Linked DNA regions of Ensifer sp. PDNC004. The protein of the gene in region 1 interacts with the protein of each later gene in a pairwise test. Links are inferred from orthologs where the notes say so. Each region holds a gene or a part of one and is shown on either strand. Other genes may lie near its edges.

Region 1 (5,745 bases):
CAAACTGTTCCTGCAGGGCCACTATGCCTTCGACAATCTCTTGGCGAGCGGCCTGCTCGCCCACCCACAGGCGCGAAAGGCGAAAGTCGTCTATCTCGCGACCATCCTCAACCTGAGCTTCCTGCTCGATTCCATGCGTGCCGAGCGTCGGCGGCAGAACGGCATCCTCGTCTGGGCGACGGTCTCGGCGATCCTCGAACACCACACGTTCCCGCCCGATGGCATCGACATCTACAGCATCGGCTGGGACAAGGGCGGGGCCGCGATCCTGAAGATGTTCGGCCTGCAGCCGGTCAGCCGGGTTATGCGTGGCGAGGCGAAAGGCAAATGGATCTACTGCAAGCGTGGCGTCCAGAAAAAGGACCTCGAGGCCATCCGCGGCCGCTATCAGAAGCGCTATGAACGCTGGTGCGAGCTGGATGTCCGGCCGCTTGGCGGGCTCGCGACGGGGAGGGCCAATGCCACGGGCGCGTGAGTTGACGGCGCCGGACGGTCTTTTCTTTCCCAGCGGTTGCTCTACAAAACGACTCCGAATCCGGAGTTGTCGCGCATGTCCCAAGAATTGAAACCCGTCGAGAATCTCAACGAAGCGGAAGCGGCCGAAGCGCTTGCCTTTCTTGCGGCTGAGCTTGCGCGCCACGACGCGCTTTATCACGGCAAGGACGCGCCTGAGATTTCGGATGCGGACTATGACGCGCTGAAGCGGCGCAACGACGCGATCGAGGCGCGTTTTCCGGCGCTGATCCGCGAGGACAGCCCGTCGAGGAAGGTGGGCGCCGCCCCCTCCGTCACCTTCCAGCCGGTCGTTCATGCCCGGCCGATGCTGTCGCTCGACAACACGTTTTCCGACGAGGACGCCCGCGATTTCGTCGCCTCGGTCTATCGCTTCCTCGGTCAGCTGCCTGACAATTCGATTGCCTTTACCGCGGAGCCGAAGATCGACGGGCTCTCCATGTCGCTGCGCTACGAGAACCGCCGGCTGGTGACGGCCGCAACCCGCGGCGACGGTACGACCGGTGAAAACGTCACCGCCAACATCCGCACCATCGGCATGATCCCGCAGACGCTGCCGGCGGGCGCGCCTGATATCGTCGAGGTGCGCGGCGAAATCTACATGGCGAAGTCGGATTTTGCCGCCCTCAACGCCGAGATGGCGGCGCTCGGCAAGCCGCTCTACGTCAACCCGCGCAACACGGCTTCCGGGTCGCTGCGCCAGCTCGACGCCAAGGTGACGGCGAGCCGCAAGCTGCGTTTCTTTGCCTATGCCTGGGGCGAGATTTCGGACATGCCCGCCGATACGCAGATGGGCATGGTCGAGGTCTTCAAGTCCTGGGGCTTCCCCGTCAACCCGCTGATGCAGCGGCTCTCCTCGGCCGATGCGCTGCTCGAACATTACCACCACATCGAGCGCGAACGGCCGGATCTCGACTACGACATCGACGGCGTCGTCTACAAGGTCGACCGGCTCGACCTGCAGGCCCGCCTCGGTTTCCGCTCGCGCTCGCCGCGTTGGGCGACGGCCCACAAGTTCCCGGCCGAGCAGGCATTTACCCGGCTCACCGCAATCGACATCCAGGTCGGCCGCACCGGCGCGCTGACGCCGGTTGCGCGCCTGGAGCCGATCACGGTCGGCGGCGTCGTCGTCACCAATGCGACGCTGCACAACGAGGATTACATCAAGGGTCTCGGCAATTCGGGCGAGCCCATCCGCGAGGGCCGCGACATCCGCATCGGCGACATGGTGATCGTCCAGCGCGCCGGCGACGTCATTCCGCAGATCGTCGATGTCGTCATGGACGAGCGTAAGGAAGGCTCCGAGCCCTATCGTTTCCCGACGACATGCCCCGTCTGCGGCAGCCATGCGGTGCGCGACATCAACGAGAAGACCGGCAAGGTGGATGCGGTACGCCGCTGCACCGGCGGCTTCGTCTGCCGCGCCCAGGCGGTCGAGCACCTCAAGCACTTCGTCTCGCGCAACGCCTATGACATCGAGGGCCTCGGTTCCAAGCAGATCGAGTTCTTCTTCGAAAGCGAGGATCCGACGCTTTCGATCCGCACGGCGCCCGACATCTTCACGCTGGAGAAGCGCCAGGAGGCGTCGCTCACCAAGCTCGAAAACATCGACGGCTTCGGCCGCGTCAGCGTGCGCAAGCTCTATGACGCCATCAATACGCGCCGCTCCATCGCGCTCCAGCGGTTCATCTACGCGCTCGGCATCCGCCATGTGGGCGAGACGACGGCGAAGCTCTTGGCGCGCTCCTACGGCACTTATGAACACTTCGGCACGGCGATGAGCGAGGCTTCGACGTTTACGGGCGACGCCTGGAACGAACTCAACAGCATCGACGGCATCGGCGAGGTCGTCGCCCGCGCCATCGTCGAGTTCTACAAGGAGCCGCGCAACCTCGAAGTGGTCAACCGGCTGCTGTCCGAGGTGACGCCGGAGGCGGCGGAAACACCGGTCGCCAGCGACAGCCCGGTCGCCGGCAAGACGGTCGTCTTCACCGGTTCGCTTGAAAAGATGACGCGCGACGAGGCCAAGGCCAAGGCGGAAAGCCTCGGCGCCAAGGTGGCCGGATCCGTATCGAAGAAGACGGATATCGTGGTTGCCGGCCCGGGGGCCGGCTCCAAGCTCGACAAGGCCCGCGAACTCGGTGTCGCGACCATGGACGAGGACGAGTGGCTGGCGCTGATCGGCGGGTGATCCCCGCCGGTTGGCAATCGGCGGAGCGTCGTTAAGCCTGCCTGCTGTCGTACTCTTCGGAGGCGGCTTTGAGGGCGGCAATATCGTCGGCGCAGATGAAACGGCGCAGCGCGTCGAACTTTGCTCGTTCCCACCGGTAGATGCCGAGCGCAAGCAGCGTCTCGACATCGGCCGCGGGGAAGCGCTGGCGGACGGGGCGGGCGGGGTTCCCCGCAACGATGGTGTAGGGTGCAACGTCCTTCGTGACGATGGCGCCCGACGCCACGACGGCGCCTTCACCCAGCGTCACACCCGGCATGATCATGGCCCGCATGCCGATCCAGGCGCCGTCGCCGATGAGGGTGTCGCCCTTGCCGACATAGGCTTCGCCGATCACTTCGAGGAAGGGATATAGGCTCACCCAATCGGTGCGATGGGTGTGGTTGCCACCCATGAGGATCACCGCCTCGGCGCCAATCGCGACATAGTCGCCGATCCGCAGCTGGTCGATCGGCCATTGCGGCTCCCAGGCCTTTAGACTGTAGTCGTCGCCATAGAGGTAGCGAACCACACTTTCCTCGAAGGAACCGGTCCAGGCGTTGCTGTAGTAGCTGTTGGTGCCGCGCACATGGATGTTCGGGTTGCGCACGGTCTCGTGCAGAAGCTCGACTTTGGACCAATGCTTGGCTTCGACCTTCGTGGACATGGGGTTCCTCATTCTCAATGCTTGCAAGCGAAGCTGCGTCCGCTCGCCTTTCGTATTCCGTCCCAACTATCGGATTTACCGACCGCTTTCTTCTCAAATCGAGCGCCGACCGGAAGCTCTGGCCGGCACTGCGACCATTCCATCACACAAAAACGCCCGCCACTTTGGGCGGCAGGCGCAAGGTTTCGGGGTACTGCCTGAGATCATCAGCCCTGCTGCTGGGCTGCTTCCTGGTCCATCCACATGAACTCCCAGACGTGGCCGTCGAGGTCCTGGAAGGAAATGCCGTACATGAAGCCGTAGTCGAGCGCCGGCTTCCAGGGCTTGGCGCCGGCAGCGAGCGCCTTGGCGAGCATGTCGTCGCATTCGGCGCGGCTTCCGGCAGAAAGGGCGGTGATGACTTCGGTGCCTTTGCGGGCATCGCTGATCTCGCCGGTGATGAAGTCACGGAACTTCGGTTCGGTCAGGAGCATGACGAAAATATTGTCCGAGATCACAGTGCAAGCGGCCGTATCGTCGGAGAACTGCTCGTTGAAGGTGAAGCCGAGCGCGGCGAAGAATGCGCGCGAGGCCTTCAGATCCTTGACCGGCAGGTTTACGAAAATCATGCGCATGAAATGCTCCTTGGAATGGATTTTGTGTTTTACGGATCTGATCACTTCGTTGTTTTTCCGAAACCGCGAAGCGATCCAACTCTTTGATTGACGCAACTCCGGACGGAAAACCGCGTCGCACTTTTCCTGGAGTTGCCCTAAGGACGAACGCCGGTCGACGGTCCCGACATCGGCTCAAAGATTTTTTCGAGCCGGGCGGATGTGGGGCGCAACTTCAGGTTTTCAAGCGGAGCGGGGCCTGCGTCGAAGCTGCTATTGGATCGACGGGTGCTAGCGGCTGCGTGCAGCCTCAAAGGGCGCTCGAAGGCGCGCCGCGGCTTGGTGCCATTGTCACTTCACGGTGCAGATGCCGTTGGCGCCGCCTTTGCCGGTGTAGGACACGCTCGGCGAGCCGTCGGGATTGATGCTGAGCGAGATGGTAACGCCCGCACCCTTGGCCTCGTAGTAGTTCTCGTTGAACACCTTGAGCTTCGCTTCCTTGCCATTGATGTAGATCGGGCCGCCTTCGTCGGCATGGACCTCGATCTTGCCGGGGCAGGTGGCGTTGACGAGCGGGATTTTGGCTTCGGCGGCCGCGGCGAAGGCAAGCGTCGGGACAAGAAGGCCGAGAAGGCGCAGGCAGGGTTTCATCTCGCTCTCCAGCGTGGGTTGCAGGTGGCATCGATGGCCAACCGTGACAGGCTGTCGGTGGAAGTCAAGCGCGGCCGCGCGTCATCAACCTGTCATCAATCCGATTGTTTTTTTGCGCTGCACAAGATAGAGGATTGCAGCCGAATTTTATGCAAATGCCTTTTCACGGAGCAGGTCGCGACCATCTCCGAAGGCAGCGCGCCAGCATCCCAAAGGGCAGGGCGCCGGCGCGGATTGGAGGGTCCGGAGATGAAGACGTTCACCACCATCGCCGAGCTGCGTGCAGCGCTTGCCGAGCATAAACGTGCCGGCCAGACCGTCGGCTTCGTGCCGACCATGGGCTACCTGCATGTCGGCCATATGGAGCTGATGCGCCGGGCGCGCGAGGAAAACGACATCGTCGTGGCCAGCATCTTCGTCAATCCGCTGCAGTTCGGCGCCAACGAAGACCTCTCCAAATATCCGCGCGATCTCGCTCGCGACCAGGCGATGCTCGAAGCGGGCAGCGTCGACTATCTCTTCGCCCCCGGTGTGGCCGACATGTATCCGCGGCCGATGGAGACTGCGGTCGACGTGCCGACGCTCGGCAGCGAGCTCGAGGGCGCGGTGCGCCCCGGCCATTTCGCCGGAGTCGCCACGGTCGTTACCAAGCTCTTCAACATCGTCGGGCCCGATCGTGCCTACTTCGGCGAGAAGGATTTCCAGCAGCTGCAGATCATCCGCCGCATGGTGGAGGACCTTGCCCAGCCGGTGACCGTCATCGGCGTGCCGACGGTCCGCGAGGCCGACGGGCTCGCCTGCTCGTCGCGCAATGTCTACCTGACGGCGGAAGAGCGGCGTGCGGCGGCGATCGTGCCGAAGGCGCTCGATGAGGCGGCCCGTCTCGTCGCATCCGGCGTCTACGATGTCGCGGCACTCGAAAAGGCCGTGACCGCCTTCCTTGCGGGCGAGCCGCTGGCGAAGCCCGAGGTCGTGGCGGTCCGCGATCCCGAGACGCTGGAGACGCTTGAAACCATCGGCGACCGGCCGGTGCTGCTGCTTCTCTTCGTCCGCTTCGGCACGACGAAGCTGCTCGACAACCGTGTGATCGCCCCGAAATCCGCGTCCTTTGC
Region 2 (5,824 bases), 2.7 Mb from region 1 along the record:
CGGCCGCGATCACCGGGCGGATGGCATCAGCGTCGAAGGTCTTGGAAACAGCCACAAGCGTGACGCCGCCTTTGGCGCGACCAGCGGACTTCTCCGCCGCCTGAATCCGGCTCACGACATCCTGCAACCGCTCTTGAACTTCCATGGACCTGCTCTCCGACACGGGATTTCCAAACCACTGACCGAGCGGCTTAGGCAAAGTTGAGCCGATTGCCAAGGCCGCTCCGTCGTGGACCGGCTCAAATCCGCCAAAGTGTCGCGCCAAACCCTTCAAAAACTTGACCGTCAGGCGGTTTCGTGGTGAAGGTCACCCCAACTATCATGAGGCGCAACTATGCGCCGCAGAACTTCCGGAACATCGAAAAGACATGTCTAGCGAACGATACAATCCGCGTGATGCCGAGCCCCGTTGGCAGCAGGAATGGGAAAAGAACGAGGTCTTCCAGACCGAGAACGATGATCCGCGCGAAAAGTACTACGTGCTCGAGATGTTCCCCTATCCCTCGGGCCGCATCCACATGGGACACGTGCGCAACTACACCATGGGTGACGTGGTAGCGCGCTACAAGCGCGCCCGCGGCTTCAACGTGCTGCACCCGATGGGTTGGGACGCCTTCGGCATGCCGGCCGAAAACGCCGCCATGGAGCGTGGCGTGCACCCGGCCAGCTGGACCTACCAGAACATCGCCTCGATGAAGGCGCAGCTGAAGGTCATGGGCCTGTCGCTCGACTGGAACCGCGAGTTCGCAACCTGCGACCCCGCCTATTACCAGCGCCAGCAGTACCTGTTCCTGGACTTCCTGGAAAAGGGCCTCGTCTACCGCAAGCAGTCCAAGGTCAACTGGGACCCTGTCGACAACACCGTGCTCGCCAACGAGCAGGTGATCGACGGCCGCGGCTGGCGATCCGGCGCGCTGGTCGAACAGCGCGAACTGACGCAATGGTTCTTCCGCATCACCGACTTCAGCCAGGAACTGCTCGACGCGCTCGATACGCTGGATCAGTGGCCCGAGAAGGTGCGCCTGATGCAGAAGAACTGGATCGGCCGCTCCGAGGGCCTTTCGCTGCGTTGGGAAATCGTCGAAGGCACCGCCGGCGACGCAACCGAACTCACCGTCTACACCACCCGTCCGGACACGCTCTTCGGCGCCTCGTTCCTCGCGATCGCTGCCGATCACCCGCTGGCAAGGCAGGTGGCGGCCAGCAATCCGGACGTCGATGCATTCTGCGAGGAATGCCGCCGCGCCGGTACCTCGCTCGCAGCCCTTGAAACGGCCGAGAAGAAGGGCATCGACACCGGCATCCGCGCCAAGCACCCGCTCGATCCGAGCTGGGAACTGCCGGTCTATGTCGCGAACTTCGTGCTGATGGACTACGGCACGGGCGCCATCTTCGGCTGCCCCTCCGGCGACCAGCGCGACCTCGACTTCGCGCGCAAATACGATCTGCCTGTCGTTCCGGTCGTCATGCCGAAGGACGGCGACGCCGCGACGTTCGCTATCGGTGACGAGGCCTATATCGGCGACGGCGTGATGATCAATTCGCGCTTCCTCGATGGCCTGTCGACGGAAGACGCCTTCGAGACCGTTGCTTCGAAGCTCGAGAAGGAAATGCTCGACGGCGCGCCACGTGCCGAGCGCAAGGTCAATTTCCGCCTGCGTGACTGGGGCATCTCGCGCCAGCGCTACTGGGGCTGCCCGATCCCGGTCATCCATTGCGAGGACTGCGGCGTCGTGCCGGTTCCCAAGGCCGACCTGCCGGTCGTGCTGCCGCCGGACGTTACCTTCGACAAGCCGGGCAATCCGCTCGACCGTCACGCCACCTGGCGCCACGTTTCCTGCCCGCAATGCGGCAAGGACGCCCGCCGCGAGACGGACACGATGGACACCTTCGTCGATTCGTCCTGGTATTTCACGCGCTTCACCGCGCCGTGGGAAGACAATCCGACCGACCCCAAGGTCGCCAACCATTGGCTGCCGGTCGACCAATACATCGGCGGCATCGAGCACGCGATCCTGCATCTGCTCTATTCGCGCTTCTTCACCCGCGCGATGAAAGCGACCGGCCATGTGGCCGTCGACGAGCCGTTCAAGGGCCTGTTCACGCAAGGCATGGTCGTGCACGAAACCTATAGCCGCGGCGAAGGCGCCCAGCGCGAATGGGTAACGCCGGCCGAAATCCACATCGAGGAGATCGATGGACGCCGGCGTGCGACGCTGATCGAGACAGGTGAGGACATCGCCATCGGCTCGATCGAAAAGATGTCGAAGTCGAAGAAGAACGTCGTCGATCCCGACGACATCATCGCCTCCTACGGCGCCGACACCGCCCGCTTCTTCGTTCTCTCCGATTCACCGCCGGATCGTGACGTGATCTGGTCCGAAGCCGGTGTCGAAGGATCGCATCGCTTCGTGCAGCGCGTCTGGCGCCTGATCAGCGAAGCGGCCGAGAAGCTGCGCGCAATCGAGGCCGCCCCGGCGCTCGAAGGCGAGGGACTGTCGGTTTCGCAAGCCGCGCATAAGGCGCTGCGTGCGGTCGAGGCGGACTATGACAAGCTCGCCTTCAACAAGGCCGTGGCGCGCATTTACGAGCTCGTGAACACGCTTGCCGCACCGCTGACCCAGGTTGCCGCCGGCAAGGCCGACACGGCCCTGGCAAGTGCCGTAAAGGACGCAACGACGATCCTGATCGACCTGATCGCACCGATGATGCCGCACCTCGCCGAGGAATGCTGGCGCCAGATCGGCGGCGAAGGGCTGATTGCGGAACGCCGCTGGCCGGCGTTCAACCCAGCCTTGGTCGTCGAGAACGAAATCACCATGCCGGTGCAGATCAATGGCAAGAAGCGCGCTGATTTGACAATCGCCCGCGATGCGGATCAGAGTGCGATCGAAAGCGCCGTCCTGGCGCTCGATGCCGTCAAGTCCGCGCTCAACGGCAGCAGCCCCAAGAAAATCATCGTCGTGCCCCAGAGGATCGTCAATGTCGTTGTCTGATAGAGCTGGTTTCCGTATCCGGTCGATTCCGGTTCTGGCTGGCGTGCTCATGTTGACCGCGCTCGCCGGCTGCCAGGTCCGGCCGCTCTATTCCGACCCCGTCGGCACCTCGACGGCACTGGCGGCGATCGAGATTTCCGAAGCCAACGACCGCGTCGAGCAGGAAGTGCGCAACGCGCTGATCTTCCTGGCCGCAGGTGGCCAGGGCGAGCCTGCGAACCCGCAATATCACCTGGCGCTCACCGTCACCCACCGCTCGATGGGCGTGCTCTACGATCAGGCCAAGGACCGCGCCGGCGCTGGCCGTATCGTCGTCAAGGCGGACTACAATCTGACAAAAATCGGTACGGGCGAGACCATCAAGTCGGGCAACCGCACGGCGGTGGCCCTCGTTGACTTCCCAGTTCAGGAATTTGCCAAGGTGCGCGCCGTTCGTGACGGCGAAAACCGCGCGGCGAAGGAACTGGCCGAGCTGATCCGGGCCGACATCGCCGCGGCTCTCAGCCGCTAACCGGTGTCGGCATGAGCGAGGTCAAGTCGCACGAGTTCGACTCCTTTCTCCAGAAGTCGGCCGGAGTCTACCGGCTTTTCATCCTCTACGGGCCCGATCGCGGGCTCGTCTCCGAGCGTGCTTCGGCAATCGCCGGCCGCTGCGGCGTGCCGCTCGACGATCCCTTTTCGCTGTTGAAGCTCGACGTCAGCGAACTGACCCAAGCGCCCGGACGGCTGCTCGATGAGGTAAACTCGATCGGCCTCTTCGGCGGCGAAAAGCTCGTCTGGGTCCGTGGCGCAGCCAACGAAAAGCCGCTGGTCGATGCCTTGCAGATCCTGTCCACCGAACCACCGACCGGAAGCTATGTGATCGTCGAGGCCGGCGACCTGAAGAAGGGGTCGGCACTTCGAAAGATCGGCGAAAGCGCCCGTTCGGCCGCCTGTATCGCCTGTTACAGTGACGATACGCGCAGCCTGCAGGCGCTGATCGACAAGGAACTCGGCGACGAGAAGCTGGGCATCAGCCCCGCGGCGCGGCAAAGGCTGCTGGAGGCGCTCGGCGGCGACCGGCTGGCCTCGCGCAACGAGTTGCGAAAGCTCGCGCTCTACTGCCGTGGCAAGTCCACGGTGGACGAAGAGGACGTTCTCGATATCGTTGGCGATGCCAGCGCCATCTCCGTCGACGATGCAGTCGATGCGGTGCTGAAGGGCGACCTCGATGGTTTGCTGCACGCCATGCAGAAGATCACGACATCCAAGACGCCGGCCTTTCTGGTGCTGCAGGCGTGCCTGCGCCAGTTCCAGCAACTCGATGTGATGCGCGCCGAGATGGACGCGAGCCGTCAGCAGGCCGGCCAGGTGATCGCCACCCTCGGACGTGGTCTGCACTTTCGCCGCAAGCCGATCGTCGAGGCGGCCTTGAAGCACTGGTCGAGCCCGGCCATCCGTCGCGAACTCAACCGCCTACAGACGACCATTTTTCAGAGCCGCAGCCGCGCGAGCCTGGAAGAGAGCCTTGTGCTACAGAACCTGATGGCGATTGCGGTGCAGTCGGCGCGACGCTGAGCTCTCCGCCCAGGCCCATTGCTGCTTCCATGTCCGAGTTTCACCGCAGGCTTTCGGCCTGTCTGCCGGAGATGTTTGGATGCCTTCAAGTCACCAGCCGAATTAGGCTGAATGCGAAAAGATCTCGTTATATCAAACAATTAGGCGCGCCGCTCTTCGGGCGGCGCGCCATCAACGCATGAATTCGAGATCTGAAGGAGTGGCTTATCGCCGCTCCAGCAGCCGGCAGATTTCTTCAAGCTGATCCAGCGTCTTGTAGGCGATGCGCAGATGGCCACCGGACGCCTTGTGGTTCACGGTGACTTCAAGCCCGAGGCTATCGGACAGCGTACGCTCGAGCGCCAGCGTGTCTGCATCCTTCTCGTCGCGACGGGCGGTCTTGCCGTAGTTCGGATCGTTCTGCGCACGAATATCGTTCTGCGCGATACGCTCGGCGTCACGCACCGAGAGACCCTTGGCAATGATCGCCCGGGCGAGGGTGGCCGGATCCGACGTCGGAATGAGCGCGCGCGCGTGTCCGGCGGACAGCGTGCCTTCCGACAACATGTCTCGAACCGGCTCAGGCAATTTCAAGAGACGCAGGCTGTTGGCCACATGGCTTCGGCTCTTGCCGATGATCTCGCCGAGATCGTTCTGTGTGTAACCGTGCTCCGCGATCAACTGCTCGTAGCCAAGTGCTTCGTCCAGCGGATTGAGATCCGAGCGCTGGACGTTTTCAACGATGGCGATTTCGAGCGCCGTCCGATCGTCGACGTCGCGAATGATGACCGGGATTTCGGTGAATCCGGCCAACTGTGCCGCACGCCAGCGGCGCTCACCGGCGATGATCTCGTAGCGATCGGCGCCGATCGTCCGGGCAACGACCGGCTGAACGATCCCGTGCTGGCGGATCGAATTGGCAAGATCCTGCAGTTCAGCCTCGTCGAACTGGCGACGCGGGTTGCGCGGATTGCGCGATACGAACTCGATCGGCACGCGCCGGTCAGGATTGACCGGGGCAGGGGCGGCCGCGCCCGTTTGCAACGGCTGATCCATCTCGCCGATCAACGCGGCCAGTCCGCGACCGAGCCGCCTCTTCGAGCTATCGTCGTTCATATCGTCACCCGAGTTAAATTACGCTACCGAAATGATTATGCTGCCTTGCGCTGGCGCTCGCGCTGAATGACTTCGGAGGCCAGCTGCAGATAGGCCTGGCTGCCGGCGCATTTCAGATCATACAGAATGGCCGGTTTGCCGTAGGACGGGGCTTCCGAGACGCGAACATTGCGCGG

The links. The genes of interacting proteins can lie anywhere in the genome.
Region 2: the proteins of ligA (region 1) and leuS interact in binary tests that used the Escherichia coli proteins (3 or more experiments, as listed by UniProt). The link is inferred for Ensifer sp. PDNC004 from one-to-one orthologs.

Annotation. Positions count from the first base shown.
Region 1 is NZ_CP070353.1:199,549-205,293, forward strand. The notes cover bases 133-3,127. They hold ligA (NAD-dependent DNA ligase LigA), read left to right. Parts: upstream 133-550; coding sequence 551-2,704; downstream 2,705-3,127. Other genes in these bases: JVX98_RS08820 (hypothetical protein), read left to right, coding at 133-475; JVX98_RS08830 (CatB-related O-acetyltransferase), read right to left, coding at 2,736-3,127. Also shown: more of JVX98_RS08820, read left to right, coding at 1-132; more of JVX98_RS08830, read right to left, coding at 3,128-3,389; JVX98_RS08835 (VOC family protein), read right to left, coding at 3,596-4,003; JVX98_RS08840 (hypothetical protein), read right to left, coding at 4,334-4,633; panC (pantoate--beta-alanine ligase), read left to right, coding at 4,883-5,745. UniProt on the Escherichia coli protein: DNA ligase that catalyzes the formation of phosphodiester linkages between 5'-phosphoryl and 3'-hydroxyl groups in double-stranded DNA using NAD as a coenzyme and as the energy source for the reaction.
Region 2 is NZ_CP070353.1:2,934,076-2,939,899, reverse strand. What follows is about bases 65-3,196. They hold leuS (leucine--tRNA ligase), read left to right. Parts: upstream 65-368; coding sequence 369-2,996; downstream 2,997-3,196. Other genes in these bases: lptE (LPS assembly lipoprotein LptE), read left to right, coding at 2,983-3,196; JVX98_RS22585 (YggS family pyridoxal phosphate-dependent enzyme), read right to left, coding at 65-145. Outside these bases: more of JVX98_RS22585, read right to left, coding at 1-64; more of lptE, read left to right, coding at 3,197-3,507; holA (DNA polymerase III subunit delta), read left to right, coding at 3,519-4,553; JVX98_RS22565 (ParB/RepB/Spo0J family partition protein), read right to left, coding at 4,758-5,648; JVX98_RS22560 (ParA family protein), read right to left, coding at 5,684-5,824.